3 regions of the Sandaracinobacteroides sp. A072 genome follow, and region 2 is predicted to be linked to each of the others. Evidence: predicted binding sites of a transcription regulator. Region 2 holds the regulator's gene; each other region holds the start of a gene.

Region 1 (3,275 bases), 470 kb from region 2:
GGCGCCAATGCGTTCCCAGCGTTGCCGTTCGGCATCATCGTCGATGATCCAGTCAAGCTGCCGCGCGCTGGCAGCAGACAGGTGGAAAAGGGTGACGCCCACCCGCATCACCCGCAGCGAGCCGGGCCGCTCGGCGCGCAGTCGATGCCACAGCCGCGACAGGCCCTGCAGCAGCGCGGCATCGTCATGCACGGTCGGCAGGCGCTGTTCGCCGCTCCAGCCGCTGTCGAAGGACCGGACCCACAGCCACAGGCCCGAGCAGGCATAGCCGGCCCGGCGCATCCGCCGCGCGGCCTTGGTGAGCAGCAGCCGCGAGATCAGCTCGGCATCGGCAAGGCGGCGCTGGTCGGGCGGCAGCACGCGGGCATGGCCGAACATGCCGCGCCCGCTGGCGGGCGCCGTGATGCTGTAGCCATGGAGCGCATACCACAGCCGTTCCCCGGTCACGTTCCGCCACAGGGCGCGCATCTGCTTGGGCTGGGTTTCGTAAAGCTGCCGCGTGCTGTGGATTCCGGCCAGCGCAAGGCGCGCCGCCATGCGCCTTCCGACGCCGGGAATATCCTCCAGCGGGATGGCGAACAGCGGCCCGGGCATGGTCCCGGGGTGCCAGATGGTGAGCCCGTCGGGCTTGTTCACCTTGCAGGCGATCTTGGCGAGATGGCGGTTGGCGGCAAAGCCTATGGAGCAGGTGATGAAGGGGCCGACGTTGCGGGCGATGGCGGCCTTGATCGCAACCGAGACGCCCTCCGGGTCGGCCCGCTGCGCCTCGTCGAGCCGGCAGGAGAGTTCGTCGATCGATTTCACTGCATCGACAGGAACGACGCTTTCGATTTCGGCGACCAGCGCATTGTGGGCGCGGCGGTACATGGCCGGCTGCTGCGGCACGAGCAGGAGATCCGGGCAGATGCGCCGCGCTTCGGCCACGTCCATGATGCTCTTCACGCCCGCGGCCTTGGCTTCGCGCGAGGCGGCGATGATGCATGTCTTGCCGCCTTCATAGGGCACCACGCCGACAGGCCGCCCCCGGAGTCGCGGGTCGAGCTGCTGCTCGACGGAGGCGAAGAAGCCGTCGAAGTCGAGATAGAGATGTTCGATGCTGTCGGGTTTGTGCATGGCCGATCGAATCGCTGGAACGAAATAAGAACATAAAGCGAACGAATGCGCCCACCAATCCGCTGGTTCACTCAGGCCGGGGCAAGGGTGACAGGCGCTGGCATGGAGCAGCGCATCCAGGGGCATCGCGGGTGCCGCATGCTATTCTGTTCCGGAACCGGGGATGAGAGGCTATCGACAACGGGGAGGGGAGGGCACGCCGATGTCGACATGCATGGAAGATGCGCGCCGGAGTCTCCCGGACCTTGGGCCTGACGCCTATGCGGTATGGCGCGCGTCGGACGTTGGCAGAATAACGGAAGACCTCGAACGCCGGCTGATCCTCGAACTGGCGGGTGACGTTCGCGGCAGGCATGTTCTTGACGTGGGCTGCGGGGATGGCGAACTGGCGGTAGAATTCGCCAGGCGCGGGGCCGTGGTGACAGCCATGGACTCTTCCGAAGCAATGATCGGGGCAGCCAGGGCGCGGGCGCTGCGGGAAGGCGTGGATGTCGATTTCCGGGTCGGGCTAGCGCAGGATCTTCCCTGCGGGCGCGATCGGTTCGATCTTGTCACGGCAGTCACGATCCTGTGCTTCGTCGAGCATCCGTCCCCGGTTTTCCGCGAGGTTGCGCGTGTCCTGCGGCCAGGCGGACGCCTCGTGATCGGCGAACTCGGCAAATGGAGCCTCTGGGCCGCCCGGCGCCGTGTTCGCGCATGGCTGGGCTCACGGCTCTGGCAACAGGCCTATTTCCGCACGCCGGGCGAATTGCGCCGCTATGCCGGAGAGGCCGGTTTGCAGGTCACCGTGATCCGCGGGGCCATATTCTACCCGCGGATCAGCCTGGCCGCGCGGCTGTCGAAACGCTTCGACCTTGCCCTCGGCCGTCACACGACAGTGGGTGCAGCCTTTCTCGCGCTTGCCGCCAGCAAGCCGGGCTGACGGCGCGGTCTTCCCGTGACCGTCAGTCCACGGGCTGGCGTTCCTCCACCGTTACCCCGTCACGGATGTGATAGAGGCGCCTGAAGGTGGGGATGATCTTCTCATCGTGCGTGACGACGATGATCGCCGTGTCGAACTGCCGCGCCATGTCATTCAGCAGCGCCACGACGGCCAGCGCCCGCTCGCCGTCCAGCGGGGCGGTGGGTTCGTCGGCGAGGATCACTGGCGGCCGGTTCACGAGGGCGCGGGCAATGGCCACGCGCTGCTGTTCGCCGCCGGAAAGCTGCGATGGCATGGCCGCGGCCCGGTGGCCGACATCCAGCGCATCCAGCAGGGCACGGGCTTCCTTGCGCGACTCGGCGTTCGACTTGCCAGCCAGCATCGGCAGCAGCGCGACATTGTCCGTCACGTCGAGGAAGGGGATGAGGTAGGGCGCCTGGAAGATGAAGCCGATCCGGTCGCGGCGCAGCGCGCGCAGGTCATCGACCTTCCAGCCATCGTCGAAGATCACGTCGGTGCCGATGGTCATCCGCCCCGATGTCGGCGCGATGACGGCGCCGAGACATTTGAGCAGGGTGGACTTGCCGGATCCCGATGGCCCGATCAGGCCGACAACCTCGCCGGCCGCCACCTCCATCTCCACCCCGCGCAAGGCATGCACGGCGGTGTCGCCGCTGCCATAGGTCTTGACCAGCCGTTCGATGCAGATGCCGTCAGCCACCGATCGCCTCCGCCGGATCGATCTTGAGGGCGGCCTGGATGGCAAACAGGCTGGCAAGGGCGCATATCAGCATGACGGCGACAAAGCCGAGGATCGAATCCGCCGGCAGCAGCAGCACATATTTTGGGAAGAAGGGCGCCCATAGCGTGGCGGCGATCTTGCCCACCATGAATCCGATCAGCCCCAGCCCCAGCGCCTCCTGCATGATCATGCCGGCAATGGTGCGGTTGCGGGTGCCGATCAGCTTGAGCACGGCGATCTCGCGGATCTTGCCGATGGTCATGGAGTAGATGATGAAGGCGACGATGGCGGCGCTGACGACCGCCAGGATGACAAGGAACATGCCGATCTGGCGCGCCGAATTGGCGATCATCTTGTCGATCAGGATGGTTTCCATCTGCGCCCGGGTATAGACGGTCAGCCGCTGCCAGCGGCGGATGGCGGCGGCCACATCCTCGGCATCGGCGCCGGGCTTCACGGTGACCAGCACGGCGTTGACATTGCCGCCTGCCTCCTGCG
Region 2 (3,275 bases):
GCGGGTCGCCGACAGTGTCGCCTTTCCGCGGGAAGGCCCGCCGGGGCCGGGCGCCCATATCCGGCGCCGGGGCATCGATTTTGCCGAGGATGCGCCGCTGGCAAGGCGGGGCGACCGCATCGGCCCGGCCCGCCTTGGCCTGCTGGCGGCAGCCGGCCTGCCCACACTGCCCGTCCATCGCCGCCCGCATGTGATGCTGCTGTCCACAGGCGACGAGCTTGTCGCCCCCGGAACGCTGCCGGGGCCGGGGCAGATCGTCGGCTCCAACGGCCTGATGCTGGCGGCCCTGCTGCGCGCCGCAGGGGCGGACGTGACAGACCTGGGGCTGGTTCCCGACAGCCGCGCGGCGCTGGCCGACGCCATCCGCGCCTCGGCTGGCGCCGACATTCTCGTCACCATCGGCGGCGCCTCTGTCGGCGATCATGATCTGGTGAAGCCGGTGCTGGAGGCGCTCGGCGCCCGGATCGATTTCTGGAAGATCGCGATCCGCCCCGGCAAGCCGCTGATGGCGGGAACGCTCGGGGACATGCCGGTGATGGGCCTGCCGGGCAATCCGGTTTCGGCCTATGTCTGCGCCCGCATCTTCCTGTTGCCGCTGCTGCGCCACATGGCGGGCGACCCGTCGCCGGAAGAGCAGCCGCGCATGGCCCGGCTGGAAACCGGCGTTGCCGAGAACGGCCTGCGCCGGGACTATATGCGCGCCATCGTAACGCAGCGCGATGACGGCCTGACCGTCCGCCCCGCAGGCGCGCAGGACAGTTCGCTCCTGTCCGTGCTCGCGCGCGCGAACGCGCTTCTCATCCGCCCCGCGCGTGCGGAGGCGGCCCCGGCCGGCACAAGCGTTCCCGTAATGCTTCTCGAAACGCCCGACTGAGACGCCCTGTTGCCCATGGGCGGAGGCCATGCCACGCCAGCGCTTGACTTGTTTCGAATGGTTCCCCTAATGTTCCACCCATGTTCCGGTGGAGGACCTGATGCTGACAGCAAAGCAACATGAACTTCTTCAGTTCATCCAGTCGCGGCTGGCCGAAACCGGCGTCTCCCCCTCCTTCGAGGAAATGAAGGAAGCGCTCGACCTGAAGTCGAAGTCGGGCGTCCACCGGCTGATCCGCGCCCTGGAAGAGCGGCAGTTCCTGCGCCGCCTGCCCAACCGGGCCCGCGCGCTCGAAGTGCTCCGCATGCCGGGCGATGCCCTGCCCGGCGACAGGCGCGGCGGCGTGACCGACATCGCCTCGGCCCGGGCACGGCGCGCCGCGCGCCAGCCTGCGGCAAGCGCCCCTGCCCTCAGCGTGCCGCTTGTCGGCCGCATCGCGGCCGGCCTGCCGATCGAGGCTGTCGAGGATCACGAACAGCTCGCCGTGCCGACCGCCCTTCTCGGGCCGGGCGAACATTATGCCCTCCAGGTCACGGGCGATTCCATGATCGAGGCAGGCATCTTCGATGGCGACTTCGCCCTCATCCGCCGCTGCGAGGATGCGCAGGATGGCGACATCGTCGTCGCCCTCATCGACAATAATGAGGCAACGCTCAAATATTTTCACCGGGACAAGGGCATGATCCGGCTCGACCCGGCCAACGCCGCCCATGATCCGCAAGTCTATCTGCCCTCGCGCGTGCGCATCCAGGGCCGGCTCGCGGGGCTTCTGCGCCGCTACTGAGCGCAGCCTTCGGGCGCGACGGGGGCGTGCACGACGGGGGCGGGCGCACGGCAGGCCCCGCTGCTCCCGTGCAAGACCGTCAGCGCTGAGGAACCGCCTTCAGTGCCGCCACGAAGGATTCGCGCCAGCTGGTCACATCATCGCGCATCACGCCATCCAGAAGGGCCGAATTGCGCCGTACCCGCTCAGCCCGTTCCATCGCCATCGCCTGCCGCAGCGCATCGGCGATCTCCTCGGAACTATAGGGGTTCACCAGCAGGGCGTCCTTCATCTGCCGGGCAGCGCCGGCAAAGCGGGACAGGATGAGCACGCCCGGATCCTTCGGATCCTGCGCGGCCACATATTCCTTCGCCACCAGGTTCATGCCGTCGCGCATGGGTGTCACCAGCCCGATGCGGGCACTGCGGTAGATGCCGGCAAGGTCGCGCCGCGAATAGCCGCGGTTCACATAGCGGAGCGGCACCCAGTCCACATCGGCATGGGCACCGTTGATACGGCCCGAAAGCTGATCGAGTTTTTCCCGGATTTCCCGGTAGGTGCCGATGGTGTTCCGCGAGGGGGGCGCGATCTGCAGCAGGAACACCCGGTTCAGCAGGTCGGGGTTGTCGGCGAGAAAGCGCTCATAGCCGGTGAAACGCTCTTCGAGGCCCTTGGAATAATCCAGCCTGTCCACACCGATGATCATGTGGCGCCCGGCAATGCTTGCCCGCATGCGTCGCGCCATCGCCCGCGCCTCATTGCTGCGCGCCGCCTTCTGGAAGGCCTCGGCATCGATCCCGATCGGGAAGGCTGCGGCCTTCACGCACTGGCCATAGGCATGGGCAGTCCCGTCCGGCTCCACCCGGCCGCCGGCCTCGCGCAGGCAATAGTCGGTGAAGGCGGACATCCATTCTTCCGTCTGGAAACCGATGAGGTCATAGGCGAACATGGATTCCACCAGCGCCTCATGATGCGGCAAGGTCGCCAGCAGGCGCACCGGTGGCCATGGCGTGTGCAGGAAAAAACCGATCCGGTTCCTGACGCCGCGCGCCCGCAGTTCCCGCGCAAGCGGGATCAGGTGATAGTCATGCACCCAGATGATGTCATCCGTCTCCAGCATGGGGCAGAGCGTGTCGGCGAAACGCCGGTTCACGCGGGCATAGCCGCTGTCGAACTGGCGGTCATATTCGGTGATGTCGATGCGGTAATGGAACAGCGGCCACAGCGTGCGGTTGGCGAAGCCGTTGTAATATTCGTCCACATCGCGTGGCTCGAGGTCGATCGTCGCTGTCGTGACGCCCTGGGCGCGGCGGAAATCAAGCTTGCCGGTGAATTCGGCCACCTGCTCGCCCGACCAGCCGAACCAGATCCCGCGCGACTGGCGCAGCGCCGCAGCCAGCGCGACGGCCAGCCCGCCCTGGCTTCCGGTGCTGTCGATGGCGGGCGGGCTGACCCGGTTCGAGACGACGATGAGCCTGCTCACCGGACGGCCGCCCACGGCCGCGACAGGAGCGCCGCGCAGTTGATGAGACCCACGAGCGAATAGGTCTGCGGAAAATTGCCCCAGAGTTCGCCGGTCACGATGTCACTGTCTTCCGACAGAAGCCCCGAATGGGTGAGCCGGTTCAGCATCGATTC
Region 3 (3,275 bases), on a different contig from region 2:
GCCTGCACGGGCCAGCTTACCCCAGATCAGACTTCATCAGCCAGACTTTACCGGCCACACTTCACCGCCCGGACCGGGGCCGCCATGATCAGCCCCCTGGCCACCGGGCCGGCAGCCAGCCGAACCCATGATGCAGAACATGGCCGGGAAGGCTGGCGGCAGCCCCGTCATGCCCATCAGGCACGGCGCCTGCCGACCACAGGGTCCTGCCACCACCCGAACGGGCCGCTCACCCGATCATGATCGCCGGGCAGGCAGAGTCCTCAGATATCGTCTTCCGGATCAGGGCCGGCCATCAGCGCATCGGAAACGCCTGCCGCATTGGCCCGGATCGCCGCTTCGATGCGGGCCGTCATCTCTGGGTTTTCCAGCAGGAACTTCTTCGCATTCTCTCGCCCCTGCCCGATCCGCGTGCTGTCATAGGAGAACCATGCGCCCGACTTGTCCACCAGCCCGGCCTTCACGCCAAGGTCGAGGATCTCGCCAACCTTGGAAATGCCGCTGCCATACATGATGTCGAACTCGACCTGGCGGAACGGCGGAGCCACCTTGTTCTTCACCACCTTCACGCGGGTAGTGTTGCCGATGATGTCGTCACGATCCTTGATCTGGCCGGTACGGCGGATGTCAAGACGGACGGATGCATAGAATTTCAGTGCGTTCCCGCCCGTCGTCGTTTCCGGGTTGCCGTACATCACGCCGATCTTCATCCGCACCTGGTTGATGAAGATGACAATGCACCGGCTGCGCGAAATGGAGCCGGTCAGCTTGCGCAGCGCCTGGCTCATCAGGCGGGCCTGCAGGCCGACATGGCTGTCGCCCATCTCGCCCTCGATTTCGGCACGCGGCACCAGGGCCGCAACCGAATCGACCACCAGAATGTCGATCGCGTTGGAGCGCACGAGCGTGTCGGTGATCTCCAGCGCCTGCTCACCCGTGTCGGGCTGGGAAACGATGAGGTTGTCGGTATCCACACCGAGCTTGCGGGCGTAGATCGGGTCGAGCGCATGTTCGGCATCGACAAAGGCGGCAATGCCGCCGGCCTTCTGCGCCTCGGCAATGACATGCAGGGCAAGCGTTGTCTTGCCGCTGGATTCCGGCCCGTAGATCTCGACCACACGGCCACGCGGCAGGCCGCCGATGCCCAGCGCGATGTCGAGGCCGAGGGAGCCTGTGGAAATGGATTCGATCTCCAGCGTCTCGCGCTGGCCGAGTTTCATCGCCGAGCCCTTGCCGAACGCACGATCGATCTGCGCCAGTGCTGCTTCGAGCGCCTTTTCCCTGTCCATTCCCGTTCCTTGCTTCAGCGGCAGACGCCGCGCGATCGACCCAGAAGCCGAGCGTTACCGCCCGGCCCGCCACGGCACAAGGCCGGAGGCAGTCGCACAGCTCGTACCCTTTTTGTTCCATTGCTGCAAGTGGGCACCCCGGGCCATCGGCCTGGCGTTCAGAACAGATGGCGCCGTCAGCTTGCGGCAGGCGGATTGCACAGCAGTTTCTCGATGCAGCGTCCCAGCGCGTGCAGGCTGAAGGGCTTGGGCAGGAAGGCGACATCAAGGCCCGGCATGGCCGCAAGGGGGGCCTGGCCGGCGTGGCCCGAGGTAAGCAGCACGGGAAGGCCGGGATGCATGGACCGCGCCCGCATGGCCAGCGCCACGCCGTCCATGCCTGTCAGGCGGATGTCGCTCAGCAGCAGGTCAGGCCGTTCCTGCGCCAGCCGGGCAAGGGCCGATTGCGCATCGGCAGACTGGCGAACCCTGTAGCCGCGCCGCTCCAGCGCCCGGCTGACAGACAGGCGAAGCAGCAGGTCATCCTCGCACAGCAGGATCACCTGCCCGGCAGCGCGGACTACGCCTGCAGCAGGCCCCGGAGCACTTCCGGCAAGGCCCGCCGATTCGCCGCTGCCGGCCGCGAGCGGCAGGAACAGGGTGAAGCGCGCGCCGCCGCGCGGGCCGGCATCCTGAAGCAGAAAGCCGCCAGACTGCTTGACGAGGCCGAAACTGGTGGCCAGCCCCAGGCCCTGCCCGTCGGCACGCGTGGTGAAATAGGGGTCGAAGATTCGGTGGGCGATGTCCGGCGCTATGCCCGGCCCCTCATCCGTCACGGAAAGCGCGGCATACCGGGCCGCGGGCATGAAGGCGCGACCGGCGGGCGGAATGCTGCCGGGGTCGATGCGGAACAGGTCGATGCTGATCGTGCCGCCATTGCCCTGCATGGCTTCCCGCGCATTCAGCACGAGATTGGTGAGCACCCGCTCAAGTGCTGCCGGATCGAGGCGGACCGGCAAAGGCCCCCTGCCCGACATGGCAAGCTTCAGGCCCGGCCCGGCCAGGGCCCGCAGCATCGGCAGGAGCGCCTGCACCATGGCGGCAAGGTCAGCGGAGACAGGCCGCAGCACGTCCTGCCGGGCGAAGGCCAGAACCTGCCCGAGCAGGCGGCCGGCGCGCCCTGCCTGATCGATGATGGCGGCGAGATCGCGGGCATCGGCACTGCCGGGGTCCGCGCGGGCTTCCAGCAGTTCCGCAATGGCGAGGATGCCAGCCAGCATGTTGTTGAGATCATGGGCGAGGGCCGCCGCGAACAGCCCCACCGCACCAGTTCTGACATCGGCTGTCCGGCGTGCAGCCGATGCGGCACCGGCGCCGGCTTCGGCGCCGGCACCGGCACTGGACGGATCGTCAGCCGTAACGCTCCTCAAGCCATGGATCGCCGATATTGTGATAGCCGCGGACCTCCCAGAAACCGGGTCTGTCAACGGCCAGGAACTCGATACGCTTAATCCACTTGGCGCTTTTCCAGAAATAATAGCGCGGAATGACGAGGCGCGCGGGGGCGCCATGTTCGCGCGTCAGCGGGGCGCCATCATGGCTGTGGGCGATCAGGCAATCCTCTTCGGCGAAATGCCGAAGCTCGACATTGGTGGTATAGCCGTCATGACCGTGCAGCACGACATGATCCGCATCGGGCAGCGGCCGCACCAGTTCGATCAGGGTGCGGGTGGAAACGCCCTGCCAGCGGTTGTCATAGCGGCTCCACTGGGTGACGCAGTGAATGTCGGATACATCCTCGAACTGCGGCAGCGCCATGAAGGCATCCCAGTCGAGGGTTGCGGGGTTTTCGACAAGGCCGTCGATCTCCAGCCGCCAGCTTTCCTTCGGCACATGCGGCTGCACGCCCAGATCGAGCACCGGCCAGTTGGTGACGAGCCGCTGGCCGGGGGGCAGGCGATAGGCCTTGTCCGGATCGGGCTTGCCGGTCAGCAGGCGCCCTGCCCG

Evidence for each region. Region 2 encodes LexA, which represses DNA repair genes until DNA is damaged. Its sites were predicted from a motif close to GTTCCNCNCTTGTTCT; they were not measured.
Region 1: ACUJ46_RS04075 (Y-family DNA polymerase) is a predicted target of LexA. The motif match lies at 1,141-1,156, and genes of this name have one in related genera.
Region 3: recA (recombinase RecA) is a predicted target of LexA. The motif match lies at 1,393-1,408, and genes of this name have one in related genera.

The regions. Positions count from the first base shown of each region.
Region 1 covers NZ_JBQXGU010000001.1:835,624-838,898, forward strand. The annotation lists gene ACUJ46_RS04075 (Y-family DNA polymerase) at 1-1,113, opposite strand, end outside; gene ACUJ46_RS04080 (class I SAM-dependent methyltransferase) at 1,316-2,035, shown strand; gene ACUJ46_RS04085 (ABC transporter ATP-binding protein) at 2,058-2,756, opposite strand; gene ACUJ46_RS04090 (ABC transporter permease) at 2,749-3,275, opposite strand, start outside.
Region 2 covers NZ_JBQXGU010000001.1:368,883-372,157, reverse strand. The annotation lists gene ACUJ46_RS01780 (molybdopterin molybdotransferase MoeA) at 1-874, shown strand, start outside; gene lexA (transcriptional repressor LexA) at 975-1,658, shown strand; gene otsA (alpha,alpha-trehalose-phosphate synthase (UDP-forming)) at 1,738-3,120, opposite strand; gene ACUJ46_RS01765 (glycoside hydrolase family 15 protein) at 3,117-3,275, opposite strand, start outside.
Region 3 covers NZ_JBQXGU010000002.1:413,318-416,592, forward strand. The annotation lists gene recA (recombinase RecA) at 264-1,289, opposite strand; gene ACUJ46_RS07945 (response regulator) at 1,466-2,698, opposite strand; gene ACUJ46_RS07950 (sulfite oxidase-like oxidoreductase) at 2,679-3,275, opposite strand, start outside.